DNA from 2 places in the Rhizobium sp. LjRoot254 genome. Region 1 is predicted to be linked to the other one. Evidence: predicted binding sites of a transcription regulator. Region 1 holds the regulator's gene; the other holds the start of a gene.

The links. The regulator LexA, encoded in region 1, represses DNA repair genes until DNA is damaged. The targets are predictions, from matches to a motif close to TGTTCNNNNTGTGTTCNG.
Region 2: ACSQ26_RS06010 (ATP-dependent helicase) is a predicted target of LexA. The motif match lies at 5,701-5,718, and genes of this name have one in related genera.

Annotation. Positions count from the first base shown of each region.
Region 1 is NZ_CAXUSM020000001.1:2,221,586-2,229,656, forward strand. Features, by position in the region: gene ACSQ26_RS10910 (LysR family transcriptional regulator) at 1-849, shown strand, start outside; gene ACSQ26_RS10915 (BrnA antitoxin family protein) at 958-1,194, shown strand; gene lexA (transcriptional repressor LexA) at 1,370-2,080, shown strand; gene gmd (GDP-mannose 4,6-dehydratase) at 2,366-3,439, shown strand; gene fcl (GDP-L-fucose synthase) at 3,444-4,376, shown strand; gene ACSQ26_RS10935 (acyltransferase family protein) at 4,409-5,587, shown strand; partial or broken gene ACSQ26_RS10940 (IS3 family transposase) at 5,597-5,755, shown strand; gene ACSQ26_RS10945 (hypothetical protein) at 5,739-6,026, opposite strand; gene xth (exodeoxyribonuclease III) at 6,209-6,982, opposite strand; gene ACSQ26_RS10955 (porin) at 7,104-8,071, opposite strand, start outside.
Region 2 is NZ_CAXUSM020000001.1:1,215,938-1,224,008, reverse strand. Features, by position in the region: gene ACSQ26_RS06035 (AsmA family protein) at 1-170, shown strand, start outside; gene ACSQ26_RS06030 (GNAT family N-acetyltransferase) at 256-1,050, shown strand; gene ACSQ26_RS06025 (ribbon-helix-helix domain-containing protein) at 1,047-1,262, opposite strand; gene ACSQ26_RS06020 (efflux RND transporter permease subunit) at 1,262-4,408, opposite strand; gene ACSQ26_RS06015 (efflux RND transporter periplasmic adaptor subunit) at 4,405-5,580, opposite strand; gene ACSQ26_RS06010 (ATP-dependent helicase) at 5,759-8,071, shown strand, end outside.

The sequences.
Region 1 (8,071 bases):
GCCGCCAAGGCGATGCATCTGAGCGCACCGGCGGTGACCCGCGCGGTTGCGTCTCTCGAAGCCGAGATCGGCACACGCCTGCTAATCCGCACCACCCGCTCGGTGAAGCTGACTGCAGCCGGCGAAGGCTATGTTGCCGATTGCCGGCGCATCCTCGCTGAAATCGCCGAGGCCGAGGCCAATGCCGCGGGCAGTTTCGGCAATCCGGCGGGCGCGATTACCGTCACCGCGCCGGTGCTTTTCGGCAGGCTCTACGTCCTGCCAATCCTGCTGGATTTCCTCGATCTCAATCCGGCCGTGCAGGTGCGGTTCCTTCTGCTCGACCGTGTCACCAATCTCGTAGATGAGGGAATCGACGTTGCCATCCGCATCGCCCACCTGCCCTCCTCCGGCCTGACCGCACGACGCGTCGGCTTCATCCGGCAGGTCGTGTGCGGATCGCCCGACTATTTCGACCGGCACGGCGAACCCAAAATTCCGCAGGACCTGACATCCCACCGGCTGATCGGCCGCGACGGCATTTTCGGCGGCGCCGAATGGCAATTCGGCAGAGCAACGAAGATTCGCGTTCCGATCTCGACCCGCCTCACCTGCAACACCAATGACGCCGTCATCGATGCGGTGATCGCCGGCTGGGGTCTGTCGCGCTTCCAGTCCTATCAGGTCGCTGCTCATGTCAGGGCTGGCCGCCTCAGGACCGTGCTTGCCGAGTTCGAACAGGAACCCGTGCCCATCCATATCGTGCATGCCGAAGGCAGGTCCGCATCGGGCCGTCTCCGCGCGTTCGTGGACTTCGCCTCGGAGCGTTTGCGTGCCGATCCGGTGCTGGCCGATCCGGCGAAGGTATGAGTTTGGAAGCATCCGCCGAAGATCACATGATCAGTATGCGGTGGACGTGAGACAATTAATCGGAAATGATCGTCGGCATCCAGCAATCAATAGACAGAAGGTGCCACCATGGCGAACCCACCCCGCAGACCCGTCAGCGCCATGGATGCCGCTGAAGCATTGTTCAAGCCGGCGAAAAAGGTGGCCGCAGCGCCTGCCGTCGAGCGGCCGGCGCTGCCCAACACGAGGGAACTGGTTTCGCTCAAGATCGACAGCGACGTTCTGGCGTATTTCCAGGAAGCAGGTCCTGGCTGGCAGGAGCGCATCAACGATACATTGCGGGCGGCAATGCAGAAAAAATCCTGAAGATTTCCGCGCGCGATGCGCCACAGTTCATACCAGATTGCCTTTTTTGGGTCCCAGCGCCGAAAAATCGCATGATCACATGCTGATATAAGCAAAAATTAAACTCTTGCAGAACATAAATGGAACATATAGTGTTTGTTCCAGATTTGTTTCACGATTCTGCCGGGGTTTGAACATGCTAACCAGAAAACAGCAGGAATTGCTTCTCTTCATTCACGAGCGGATGAAGGAATCGGGCATTCCACCTTCCTTCGACGAGATGAAGGATGCGCTCGACCTCGCCTCCAAGTCGGGCATCCACCGGCTGATCACGGCTCTCGAGGAGCGCGGCTTCATCCGCCGCCTGCCGAACCGGGCCCGTGCGCTCGAGGTGATCAAGCTGCCGGAGGCCTATTCGCCGAGCGTCAAGCCGGCCGCCAGGGGTTTCTCGCCCAGTGTCATCGAGGGTTCGCTCGGCAAGCCGCAAGCACAGCCTCGGCCCGCCAACGACGATGTGCTCGATTCCGTGGCCATTCCCGTCATGGGCCGTATCGCGGCCGGTGTACCGATCTCGGCAATCCAGAACAACACGCATGAGATCGCAGTGCCTTCCGGCATGATCGGCAGCGGCGATCACTATGCGCTGGAGGTCAAGGGCGACTCGATGATCGAGGCCGGCATCCTCGACGGCGACACCGTCGTGATCCGCACCGGTTCGACCGCAAGTCCCGGCGATATCGTGGTGGCACTGGTCGACGACGAGGAAGCAACCCTCAAGCGCTTCCGCCGGAAGGGTGCCTCGATCGCGCTCGAGGCGGCAAATCCCGCTTACGAGACGCGGATTTTCGGACCTGACCGCGTGAAGGTCCAGGGTAAGTTGGTGGGCCTCATCCGCCGTTATCATTGAGCATCTTGGCCGGGACCGGGAACTTCTTCCCCGACCCCTGCGTTTTCCGCTGGGCAGAGCCATATTTACCAGTTGAAGGCGGGATGATTGCAGTCTTGCGCGTCCTTCGATAAGAAGAAGCGAAGGGTCAGAATTTCCGGAAATTTCTGCTTTTGTCCGTCCCCTCCGGGGTGATCGGGCAATTGCTGTGCTGTGTTCCGGCCTTCCGACATTTTGCCGCCCCATTCCGCCTCTAGCGCGGAGGCAGGCAATGGCCCAGAGATTGCATTCGACAGGAGAATCCATTTGAGCAACGACAAGAGAAAAGTAGCCCTTGTTACCGGCATTACGGGCCAGGATGGCGCCTATCTCGCCGAGCTGCTTCTGAGCAAGGGTTACATCGTCCACGGCATCAAGCGCCGCTCGTCGTCGTTCAACACCAGCCGCATCGAGAACATCTACCAGGATCCGCACGAGAAGGATCAGCGGTTCATCCTGCATTACGGCGACATGACGGATTCGACCAACCTGATCCGCATCGTGCAGGAGGCCCAGCCGGACGAGATCTACAATCTCGCCGCCCAGAGCCATGTGCGCGTGTCCTTCGAGACGCCTGAATATACCGCCAATGCCGACGGCATCGGCACGTTGCGCCTGCTTGAGGCCATCCGCATCCTGAAGATGGAGAAGAAGACCCGCTTCTACCAGGCCTCCACGTCTGAGCTTTACGGCCTGGTGCAGGAAGTGCCGCAGCGCGAGACGACACCCTTCTATCCGCGCTCGCCTTATGCGGCGGCGAAACTCTATTCCTACTGGATCGTGGTCAATTACCGCGAAGCCTATGGCCTGCACGCCTCCAACGGCATCCTGTTCAATCACGAGAGCCCGCTGCGCGGCGAGACCTTCGTCACGCGCAAGATTACGCGTGCTGCCGCTGCCATCCGGCTCGGCAAGCAGGACAAGCTTTATGTCGGCAACATCGATGCCAAGCGCGACTGGGGCCATGCCCGCGAATATGTCCGCGGCATGTGGATGATGCTGCAGCAGGATGAGCCCGACGACTACGTGCTCGCCACCGGTGAGACGACGGAAGTGCGCCAGTTCATTACCTGGGCCTTCGAGGATGTCGGCATCAATCTCGAATGGCGCGGCACCGGCGTCGACGAAAAGGGCTACGACATGCTGTCAGGCAATACAGTGGTCGAGATCGACCCGCGCTATTTCCGTCCCACCGAGGTCGAACTCCTGATCGGCGATCCGTCCAAGGCGCATCAGAAGCTCGGCTGGAAGCACGATACCTCCGTCCGCGATCTTTGCCGCGAAATGGTCAACGAAGACCTCAAGGTCATGCAGACCGCGACCGTGATGAAGGAAGCCTGAGGCCATGTATTCCCTCTCCGGAAAGCGGGTCTGGGTCGCCGGTCATCGCGGCATGGTCGGTTCGGCGATCATGCGCCGGCTCGATAGCGAAGGTTGTGAGGTGCTGGTCGCGTCACGCCAGGAGGCCGACCTGCGCGACCAGGCCGCGACCATGGCCTGGATCGAAAAAGCCAAGCCTGACGCCGTCTTTCTCGCAGCGGCGAAAGTCGGAGGCATCCTCGCCAACGACACCTATCCGGCCGACTTCCTCTACGACAACCTGATGATCGAGGCGAACATCATCAACGGCGCGTTCAAGGTTGGTGTCGAGAAGCTAATGTTCCTCGGCTCGTCCTGCATCTACCCGAAATTCGCAGCCCAGCCGATCACCGAGGATGCGATGCTGACGGGCCCGCTGGAGCCGACCAACGAATGGTATGCGATCGCCAAGATCGCCGGCATCAAGCTTGCGGATGCCTATCGCAAGCAGCATGGCGCCGATTTCATCTCCGGCATGCCGACCAACCTCTACGGCCCCGGCGACAATTTCGATTTGAATTCCAGCCATGTCATGCCGGCGCTGATCCGCAAGGCGCATGAAGCGAAGCTCGCCGGCGCGCCTGACATCACCATATGGGGAACCGGCACGCCGCGGCGCGAGTTCCTGCACGTGGATGATTGCGCCGACGCCTGCGTTCATCTGATGAAGAATTATTCGGCCGCCGGCCACGTCAATATCGGCTCCGGCGACGACATTACGATCCTGGAACTCACCAAACTGGTTTGCGACGCCGTCGGATTCCAGGGCGAGATCGCCCACGACCTGACCAAGCCGGATGGCACGCCCCGCAAGCTGATGAGCGCCGACAAGCTGCGCGGCATGGGCTGGCAGCCATCGATCGAACTCAAGGACGGCATCGCCGCCGTCTACAAGTGGTTCCTGGAAAACAAGGCCTGATCGATCCGACGGCGGCGACTGGAGCGCAATGAATGGCGGACAGCCGGCATCAACTGGCATTTCTCGACGGCCTCCGCGGATATGCCTCGCTGTGGGTGCTGGTCGGCCATGCCATGTTCATGACCGGCTACAAGATCGAGATCATCGCCCAGCCCGACATGGCGGTCGAGCTCTTCATCATCATCTCCGGCTTCCTGATGACCTACCACTATCAGGCTCGCGAGGTGCGAGAACCGTGGATGGAGCCTGATACCTGGAAGATCTTCTGGATTCGCAGGTTTTTTCGCATAGCCCCACTCTATTATGTCTGCCTGGCGCTCGCGCTCTATTTCGGGCCGGAACTCTGGCAGAGCAGGCTCGATGCCGCCACGGTCCTGTCCGGCGGTGTCGAAGAGCAGGCCCGTTATGCCAGCCGCTATCTCGATCAATCGCTGACCAACATCCTGCTGCATGTCAGCTTTCTGTTCGGCATGACCTGGACGCACAATTTCCAGACCCCCCTGCCCGATTGGTCGATCGGGCTCGAAATGCAATATTATGCGATCTTTCCGTTCCTGATGATCCTTGCGCTGAAGCTCGGCCGCATCGCCGGCATGGCGCTCCTCGTGGGCGTCATGGCGGTCGTGGGCGCCTGGCTCGACCGCAACGGCTTCGTCATCGGCGCCTATTCGATCCTGGCCATGAAGTTCCACCTCTTCGCCGCCGGCATGCTGATCGCCATGACGCTGCGCGCCGACGGTAAATGGAAGTGGCTGCTTGTTGTGGGCGCGGTGGCCGTTATCTTCGTACCACTCGGCGGCGGCCGTTCGGCGCTGCATCGCGCTATCAAGATTGCCATCGTACTCGGCTTTGTCGCGCTTCTCTACAAGGACCGCCTGCCGGCGCTCCTCAAATGGCCGACAGAGGTGCTGGACCGGTTCCTGTCGAACGCGCCCGCGCGCTTTATCGGTGACGTCTCCTACGGCGTTTACCTATTGCACCTGATCGTCATGCTGCCGGTGTGTGGCTGGCTGGCGATCCAATTCCCTGAAACGGCGCCGATCCCGCGTTTCTTCGCATCACTGGCCCTCACCGTGCCGATTACCTATGGGGTCGCCTATCTTTGCTACCGCTTCATAGAGCAGCCCGGCATCAGCCTCGGGCGAAAGATCGCCAGCCGCTACCAGAAAGCAACTCCACCGAAGGGCATCCCGAGCGAGAATCCAGCCTGATCCCACACCGACCGCATCAAACTGAAACTCAAAGGGCTGAGCCCTGTGCAATACAGAACCCAGCCCGTGATTCTTTCCAGTCTGTGGCCATCCAACTTTATGGGATCAGTTCATTTGGCGGCACTTCAAGCACTCGATCATCCATCCGGAATCACTCATCGACGATAACCGTCGAAGGTTCTTGCTGGATGACGACATTGGGCTGGCGCTTCTTGATGATCACGGTTTCCTGTCTCGGCCTTCCGGCGTCATCGATAATCGCGCCGGTGGTCAGGCCCACGGCGCCACCAACGACAGCACCCACAGGGCCGGCAACGACTGCGCCTGTAGCGGCACCCGCGACGACGCCGGTCGTCGTGGCGGAACTATCCGCATGGGCGGCTGGAATAAAGGCCGCCGAAAGGGCGATTGTGGCAGCAACGAACAGTGTCTTTTTCATCGGTCTTCTCCATATTTCGATAGGTCCATGCCGGGTTAATCCCATCCGGCAGTGATGGTTCCGATAAAATTCACGGCCTGTTTCCGTTCACTTTTCGAAAAGTGAATATGTCCGGCGTTAGAAATCCGTCTGCGTTCCGGGCGGCATGCCGCACTTTAAACACAGTTCGCAGGTGGCTGGATTCACTCCGAAACTTCGATCCAGACGGGCGCATGGTCACTCGAATGCGCCCAACCCCTGACATGACGATCAACGCCGGCAGAGACCAGGCGCGACGAGATTTTGGGCGCGAGCAGGAAGTGATCGATGCGCAGTCCCGCGTCGCGCGCGAAGGCATTGCGGAAATATTTCCAGAACGTGTAGATCCGTGCGTCGGGATTGAGATGGCGGACCGCGTCGGTCCAGCCCTGGTTGACGAGGTTGCGGTAGGCCTCGCGGACCTCGGTTCTGAACAACGCATCGTCGCGCCAGCGTTCCGGTGCATAGACGTCGAGATCGGTCGGCATGACATTATAGTCGCCGATCAGAGCAGCCGGGATATCGAGTGCCAGCAGTTCGCCCGCATAAGCGTGCAGGCGATCGAACCAGCGGAGCTTGTAATCGAATTTGGGTCCGGGCGCCGGGTTGCCGTTTGGCAGGTACAGGCAGCCGACGAGAATGCCGGAAACGGCGGCTTCGATATAGCGGCTATGGCTGTCGTAGGGATCGCCGGGAAGGCCGCGGCGCGTTTGCACGGGTTCGGTGTCGCGCGCCAGGATCGCCACGCCGTTCCAGCTCTTCTGCCCGTGCCAGATGGCGCCGTAACCGGCACGTTCCAAGACGCGGGCGGGGAACTTCTCGTCCGGCGCCTTCAGTTCCTGGAGGCAGACCACATCGGGTGAGGATTCCTCAAGCCACCGCAACAGGATATCGAGCCGTCCATTGATCCCGTTGACATTGTAGGAGGCGATTTTCATGCCGTAAGAATGCTTCTGAAGACCCGGTAGTTCCTGCGGCGGCGGCCGTTCGGATGGATCGGACAAGCACAAAAAAGCAGGACCCGCGATGCGGGCCCTACTCAAGCGATATTAAGCGATATTAGAAGTTACGCTGGAAGCGGACGAAACCAGCCTTGCTGTCGTCGCCTTCGTCCGGGTTGAAGTACACGCCTTCAACCAAGACCGAGAAGCCCGTGGCAACTTCCCAGTTGACATCGCCAACCAGGCGCCAGTCGCCGTTGTCGAACCACTGGATGTCCTTCGCGACGGTCACGGTGTCGGTGACCTTGGCAGACAGGCCGATCAAGGCGCTGAAGCCGTCATAAGCGAAGTAAATGTTTTCCGAGCTGTCCGAATACAGGCCCATGGCAGTGAAGCCGAACATGCCGATGTCGCCACGAACAACCTTCTTGATCGCGAAGGATTCGTCGGATTCGTCATATGCGACCGCAGCGGCAGCGGAGTAGTCGCCGAACGTGCCGGACACACCAGCCGAGATATCGGGCAGGTACTGGCGACCTCGCTTGCCGGCGACGCCGTCGCCGTCATGATCTTCCGGCTTGTAGAACTCGTCGGCATCGTTGTCGAGCGACACGAAGGCCTTGTAGTTGCCGAAGTCAGCAGTGTAGCTCACATACTGGCGGGAATCCGGATAGTTGAAGTCCGTCGTATAGATGCCACCATCATCGGTACGGCCGCCGTCGCCCATGAACTTGGCCCACTGGCTGTCGTAGTTGCCGAATTCGAGACCGCCGATGCCGAAGTAGTAGTAGGCACGGAGGTAGCTGTTATCGCCGTCGCCATAGATGTTTTCGCCGTTGTTCACGGAGTCGGTCTGGATACGAATCCAGCTATAGACAGTGCCCCACTCGGAATCATTCCTTGCATCGAAATTGACGCGAACGCGAGTGTGGTTGTCGTAGGAATCCTTCGTCGTTTTGGCGATGGGGTTGCCATCAGCATCGAGCTTGAGGGTGCCATCCGCACGGGTCTTGAACATCAACGCACCGTTGCGGTCATACTTTTGCGTACCGCCGTCGTCGAAGCGCTTTTCATAGCGCAGCTGGC
Region 2 (8,071 bases), 1.0 Mb from region 1:
ATCAGGCGCAGGAGGCGCTGAAGGCCAAGGCGCAAGCCGATGAAGAGGCCCGGCAGAAGGCCGAACTGGAGAAGCAGGAGAAGCTGGAAAAGCAGGAGAAACCTGCCGACGACAACACGAGCGACACCACGCCGAGGCTCGATCTGTCTCCTGATATCCTCAACCAGTGAAGCATAGTCCGCGTCTGCCGGCGCTGTCCCTGTTTTCCTCTTGCGCCGAATTGGTTATCATCACTGCTCTCACGGGGAGCGTCCCATGTCAGGTTACTTCGGCACCGAGTTGCAGCAACGACTACAGGCACAGGCGGAATCGAGCGCCGATTTCATCCGTGCGACACCCGGCGCGTGCCAGAATGGCCGGATGATGGGTTGCGATGATCTCGACAAAATCGGCTGGGAAAGGATCACGGCCTTCCTCGATCGCGATGGCGTGTGTGGCTTTCGCCTGTTCTCTCCGTCCAAAGCAGACGAAGCGAGAGCCCTTCTCGCGGAACGGGACTTTCGCCTCGATACCTGGGATGTCTTCGTCGCCGACCGCGCGACGGGGCTTGCCGCCTCGGAGGCGATCGTGGCGCGCGGCCTGCCGGACGGTCTGGTCGACCTCGAGGCGCCGACCGATCCCACCGGCGAACACACGGCCCGCATCCAGTCGCTGATCGGTGGAGCCGGCGTTGTGCCCTTTTCGGGCTCACTGCTCGTCGGTGAGTTCGACCCGGCGACGACCGTGGCGGTCGGTGATCAACAGGGAAACGTCGTAGCGGCGGCGCACGGCTACATGCCCCACAATGCCGACAGCGTCTTTCACAAGTATGCCTGGGGCGGATTGGTTGCCGTGGCGGAATCGGCTCGGGGCAAGGGTCTGGGCAACTACATCAATGCCCGCATGGTCACAAGCGTGTTTCGGGACCTCGGCGCGGCTTATGTCTACGAGCTGGTGTCTGCGTCCAATGCAACGTCGCGGCGCATGGTCGAGGCATGCGGTCTCCGTCATCGACCGGATCTCATTAGCGGCGCTGCCGCGAGGAACGACGCGGCGCGCCACACACGTTAGGACACCTCGGCCGTCATCGTCTTCAACACATACACCCTCAGCGCCGAGGACAGATTGTAACTGTCCGGCCGGCCGTCATCCACTTCGGCGATCAGCGCTGCCAGCGATCGCCCGCGTCGGGCGGCAATTTCCTTGAGGGCGGTGAAGAACTCCTCCTCCAGCGAGAAGCTCGTGCGGTGGCCGTGGAGAGAGACGGAGTATTTGCGTACCATCACTGCGCGGCGGTCGGGATGAGCTCTTCCTCGAGGCTCATCCGGTTGCTGTTGGCGGCTTCCATCTCGCGTGTCAGCCGCTCCTCCTCGTGGGCATGCGGCTTGGCGAGCCCGGCGAACATCTGATAGGCGACGGGCGTGATATAGAGCGTCACCAGCGTCGCGAGGCCAAGACCGCCGACGATAACCCAGCCGAGCGCCACGCGCGCTTCGGCGCCGGCGCCGGCGGCAAGCGTCAACGGCAGGCCGCCGAGGATGGTCGCAATCATCGTCATCATGACCGGCCTGAGGCGGATACGGCAGGCATTGCGGATCGCCTCGCGCACGCTCTGGCCGTCATCGCGCAACTGGTTGGCGAATTCGACGATCAGGATGCCGTTCTTGGCCATGATGCCGACCAGCATAACGAGTCCGATCTGGCTGTAGATATTGATCGTCTGCCCTGTCAGCATCAGCGCGAAGACCGCGCAAGCGAGCCCAAGCGGCACCGTCGTCATGATGATGACTGCCGAGACGAAGCTCTCGAACTGCGCCGCCAGCACCAGGAAGATGATGACGATGGCAAAGCCGAAGACGATCATCATGCCAGAGGAGTTCTGGTTGAGCGTGGCAGCCTCCGAAAGCGGCAGGACATTGACACCATCGGGCAGGATTTCGCGCGCCGTCTGCTGCGTGAAGGCCAGCGCGTCGCCCAATCCCGTCCCCTCCTTCAGCGACGCCGTGATACCGACGGACCGCTGCTGGTTCTCGCGCGACAGTTGCGGCGGGATCGACCGCTCCTTCAGCGTCGCCACCGCCGACATCGGCACGAACCGGCCGTCCCGCGTCTTGAGGAATATGCTCTCGAGATCTTTCGGATCGTTGATCGGATTGTCCGACGAGACGAGCGTGATATCGATGCGGCGGCCATCGACGAAGACATCGCCGATGCTGGTGCCGGCAAGCAGCGCCTGCATCGCCTGCGCGAGCCCCGTGATATCGACCCCGATATCAGCCGCCTTCTCGCGGTCGATATCGACGGAGATCTGGGCCTGCGTCGGGTCGTTGTCGAGGCGCACGAGATCGAAACGTCCACTCGCGTTCAGCGCATCGATCATCTTGTCCGCCTGCGCGTAGAGCTGGTCGTAGTCGTTGCCCGTCAGCGCGAAATTGAGGCCGGAGCCCGCACCGCGAATGCCGAGGCTGTTAGGCTGAATGATGTTGGCCTGCAGCGCAGGTGCTACGCGCAGTGCCTTGCGCACATCCTCGGTGATCGCGATCTGGTTGCGCTCGCGCCTTTCCCAGGGCGCCAGCGTCAGCACCATGAAGCCGGAATTGGACGAGCCACCCTGGCCGCTGATGGTGAAGACGTTGAGCACCTCGCCGGAATTCACCAGCGGCTGCAGCGCGTCCTCGACCTTGCGCAGTTGCGATTCGGTATAGGCGAGGCTCACGCCCTGCTGCGCACGGGCGCGCACGAGAATGGTCGAGCGGTCCTCCTTCGGCGTCAGCTCCTGGCCGAGCGAGAAATAGGCCGCCACCGAGGCAAACAGCATCAATACCGAAACGGCCACCACGATGCCGGGCACGGCAAGCACCGCGGCCAGCGTCTTCTCGTAAACCTTGGCGAAGATGTTGCCGAGGAAGCTCATGATGCCGTGATGTTCCTCGACATCGTGGGCGCCCAGCATACGCGACGCGAGCATCGGGCAGAGCGTCAGCGCCACCACGCCCGACAGCATAACCGCGATCGCCAGCGTGAAGCCGAATTCGCGGAACAGCCCACCGGCCTCGCCGGGCAGGAAGGCGAGCGGCACGAACACCGCGGCGAGCGTAATGGTCGTGGCGACGACGGCGAAGAACACCTGCGTCGTGCCGACCACGGCGGCCGCGCGCGCGCCCATGCCCTGGGCGCGATAGCGCACGATATTCTCGAGCACAACAATGGCGTCATCGACAACGAGGCCGGTCGCCAGAACGATGGCGAGCAGCGTCAGGATATTGACCGAGAAGCCGGCGAGATAGATCGCGGCCAGCGTGCCGACCAGCGCCACCGGCATGGTGACGGTCGGGATCAGCGTGGCGCGCAGATTGCGCAGGAAGAGATAGATGACGCCGACGACGATGACGACGGACAGCACCAGCGACAGCACCACTTCGTGGATCGCGCCGCGAATGAAGCTCGCATCGTCGCTGGTCACACGCATCTCCATGCCCTTGGGCAGGGTCTTGGAGAGCTCGTCCACGACCTTCCTTATGCCATCGGAAATGTCGAGCGTGTTCGACTGCGCCTGGCGGATGATGCCGAGGCCGACGCCTGATATGCCGTTCGAGCGCATGGTCGAGGTGCCGTCTTCGGCGCCGAGCGTCACGTTGGCCACGTCACCGAGGCGAACCTTGCCGTTGATGATGAGGGATTCGAACTCCTGCGGCGTCGTGATGTCGGAACTCGCACGCACCACGATATTGGTCGAACTGCTTTCGATCGTGCCCGCCGGCACATCGAAGGCGGCGGTCGATAGCGCGGTGCGGATGTCGGCTACCGTCATCCCGCGGCTGGCGAGCTTGGCCTGGTCGAGATCGATGCGGAAGCTCTTCTGCTTGTCGCCGAAATACTGCACGTCGGCGACGCCCTCGACGGAGGCGAGCCGGTTCTCGATCACGTCCTCGATATAGACGGTCAGGTCCTCCGCCTTCATGGTCGAGGAAGTCACCGCAATGCGCAGCACCGGCTGGGAATCGGCATCCGCCTTGATCACGCGCGGCGCGATCGTGCCGTCAGGCAGGTCGTCGGTCACGCGGGCCAGCGCGTCGCGCACGTCGGCGGCGGCCACTGCGAGATCGGTCGTGTCGGAGAATTCCAGCGTCACCCGGCTGTTGCCGAAGGCCGAGACCGAGGACACCGATTTCAGGCCGGTCACGCGCGCCACCGCACCCTCGATCGTATCGGTCACCTCGCGGTCCATCGTTTCGGGCGAGGCGCCGTCGAGGTCGGTCCGCACGGTGATCACTGGCCGGTCGACCGAGGGCAGTTCGCGCACTTCGATGCCGTTGAAGGCCGCCAGCCCCGCCACCACGATCAGCGTATTGAGAACCAGCGCCAGGATCGGCCGCCGCACGAAAAGCGAGGCCGAGAAGGCTTCCTTGATACGGCCGCCCGGGCTCAAGGTTTCACCGTCCCGGCGGCATCCGCCACCTTGTCGTTCTTCTTGTCCTCACCGAAAATCTTCACCGTCGCGCCGGCCTTCAATTGCTGCAGGCCCTCGATGATAATCTTATCGCCCGGCTTGACGTCGCCATCCACGAGCACGTCGTCCTGATTGCGCTGGATGATCGCCGCCGAAACGCGCTCGACCTTCTTGTCCGCATTCACCCGCCAGACATAGGAGCCGGTGCTGTCCCACTGGATGGCGAGCGGGCTCACCGACGGCCACATATCACCGGGAAGGTTGACGACCACCTCGAAGGATTGGCCTGCACGCAGTTCGTCGCCCTGGTTCTCGATCACGGCACGCACATGCAATGTGCGGCTCGCGGGGTCGATGCGGTTGTCGATCGCCTCGATCTTGCCCGGAAAGCTCTTGCCCGGCCGCGCGATCGGTCGCGCCGCGACCTCCTGGCCTTCCTTGATCAGGCCCGTGAAGCGCTCCGGCACCCAGAAATCGACCAGCAGCTTCGAGCGGTCGTCCAGCGTCACCAGCGGCGTGCTCACGGTCACATAGTCGCCGACTTCGACATTGACGATGCCGGCGATACCGTCGATCGGCGCGCGCACGATGCGCCGTTGCAGCGCAAGCTCGGCCGCCGAGGCGACCAGCCGTGCGGTCTCCACCGCCGTCTGCGTGTCCTGGTAATCGGCCTGCGAGATGATCTTCTTGAGGTCTTCGTTGCGTGTCATCTTGTTGGTGGCGGCCTGCAGTGCGACTTTCGCAGTTTGCGTCGCGATCTTCTCGACATCGTCGTCGAGCGTGGCGATGACATCGCCGGCTTTCACCCGCTGTCCGGATTTCACCATCAGTTCGGCGATCTGGCCGGATACGAGCGGCGTCACCGCAACAGAACGCACCGCATCACCATCGCCGATGGCGCGCAGGCTGTCGTTGATCTTGCCTTTTTCGGCCGCCTTCACCACCACGGTCTGGTCGCGGTTGCCTCCGCGGCGATTGCCTTCTTCAGGCGCCTTGGCCGTCGGCGTCTCGCGGGCCACGAGACGGATCATCGTTTCCGGCACGCCGACCTGGCGCGCAAGCGTCGCCGATCCCGGCATGAAATGCATCAGGATCAATGCACCCACGACGAGAAAAACAAGTCCTGTCAGCAGTTGGGTTACGATTCTCATACAATTCTCCGGCCCAAACCAGTGTATCTCGCTCCCCCATTTCTTATCTTTCATTACGTATCGGCGGGCAAGATTGATTTGCCAGATGGACGAAATGTAATGTAATCGTGAACCTGAAAAGCGAACAAATCGTGACCAGGCTTTGCCAAGACCAGCCGAATCATGCATGGGAAACCCGATGATATCTGGCTTTGACGACATTCCCTTCTTCGATGAAGAGCCGACACCCCGGCAGCAGAAGCAGGACCCGAAGCCGGCGGCCGAGCGCCCCGCCGGCCCGAGCGGTCTTGCCGCGCGCGCCATGGCCGCCCGCAACGGCGCCCGCCCTCGCCCGTCCTATCTCGAAGGATTGAACCCCGAACAGCTGCGCGCCGTCGAAACGTTGGATGGTCCTGTTCTCGTTCTCGCCGGCGCCGGCACCGGCAAGACGCGCGTTCTGACCACCCGCATCGCCCATATCCTGGAGATGGGCCGCGCCTTCCCAAGCCAGATCCTGGCCGTCACCTTCACCAACAAGGCGGCGCGCGAAATGCGCGAGCGCATCTCGCATCTTGCTGGCGAAGCCGTCGAAGGCATGCCCTGGCTTGGCACGTTCCATTCGATCGGCGTGAAATTCCTGCGCCGCCATGCCGAACTCGTGTCACTGAAATCCGATTTCACCATCCTCGACACCGACGACGTCATCCGCCTGCTCAAGCAGTTGATCGTGGCCGAGGGGCTGGACGACAAGCGCTGGCCGGCCAAGCAGTTCGCGCTGATGATCGACGGCTGGAAGAACAAGGGCCTCGATCCCGACCAGATCCCGGAAGGCGATTCCCGCGCCTTCGCCAACGGCAAGGGCCGCGCCCTCTACACCGCCTACCAGAACCGGCTGAGGACGCTCAACGCCTGCGATTTCGGCGACCTGCTGATGCACCCGATCCGCATCCTCAAGACCAACCCCGATATCCTTGCCGACTACCAGAACCGCTTCCGGTATATTCTGGTCGACGAGTACCAGGACACGAATACGGCGCAGTATATGTGGCTGAGGCTCTTGGCGCAGAAGCCAAGAAAGAAAGACCCCGCCCCAACCCCTCCCCACAAGGGGGAGGGGCTCGGAGCCCGTGGCGCCGGCTTCGCTGAGAATGCTGGCCCCGCATACGCGGACGCCGATGATTTCCCGGGTAGCGATCCGCAGGCTAGCCCCTCCCCCTTGTGGGGAGGGGTTGGGGCGGGGTCTTCGTCTTCTTCTTCCGTCAACATCTGCTGCGTCGGCGACGACGACCAGGCGATCTATGGCTGGCGCGGTGCCGATGTCGATAACATCCTCCGCTTCGAGAAGGATTTCCCCGGCGCCACCGTCATCCGCCTTGAGCGCAACTACCGCTCCACCGCCCATATCCTCGGCGCATCCGGACACCTGATCGCGCACAACGAAGGCCGGCTCGGCAAGACGCTGTTCACCGAACAGGACGATCCCGACCATGAGAAGGTCCAGGTCCACGCCTCCTGGGATTCGGAGGAGGAAGCCCGCGCCATCGGCGAGACGATCGAGCAGTTGCAGCGCCAGAAGCACAATCTCAACGACATGGCGATCCTCGTCCGCGCCTCGTTCCAGATGCGCGAATTCGAAGACCGCTTCGTGACACTCGGCCTCAACTACCGCGTCATCGGCGGCCCGCGCTTCTACGAGCGGCTCGAAATCCGCGATGCCATGGCCTATTTCCGCCTCGTCTGCCAGCCCGCCGACGACCTCGCCTTCGAGCGCATCGTCAATACGCCGAAGCGCGGCCTCGGCGACACGACGCTCCGCTTCCTGCACGATTACGCCCGTTCGCGCGACATCCCGATCCTCCAGGCATCCGCCGACATCGTCGAGACAGAGGAACTGAAGCCCAAGCCGCGCAAGGCGCTCTTTGACGTGGTGCAGAATTTCCAGCGCTGGCAGAAGGCACTGGAGACCATTCCGCACACCGAACTCGCCGAGCAGATCCTTGAGGAAAGCGGCTATACCGACATGTGGAAGGCCGACAAGACGGCCGAAGCGCCGGGCCGGCTGGAAAACCTCAAGGAACTCGTCCGCTCAATGGAAAGCTTCGAATCCATGCGCGGCTTCCTCGAACACGTCTCGCTGGTCATGGATGTCGAGCAGAACGCATCGCTCGATGCCGTCTCGATCATGACGCTGCATTCCGCCAAGGGCCTGGAATTCGACACCGTCTTCCTGCCCGGCTGGGAGGAAGGCCTGTTCCCGCACCAGCGCGCGCTCGACGAAGGCGGCCGCTCGGGCTTGGAGGAAGAACGCCGCCTCGCCTATGTCGGTATCACGCGTGCCAAGAAGCGGCTGCACATCTGGTTCGTCTCCAACCGCCGCATCCACGGCCTCTGGCAATCGACGATCCCGTCGCGCTTCCTCGATGAACTCCCGGCCGATCACGTCGAAGTCGCCGAGGTCGAGCAGAGCTACGGCGGCTACGGCCGGGCCAACCCCTACGGCCAATCCCGCTTC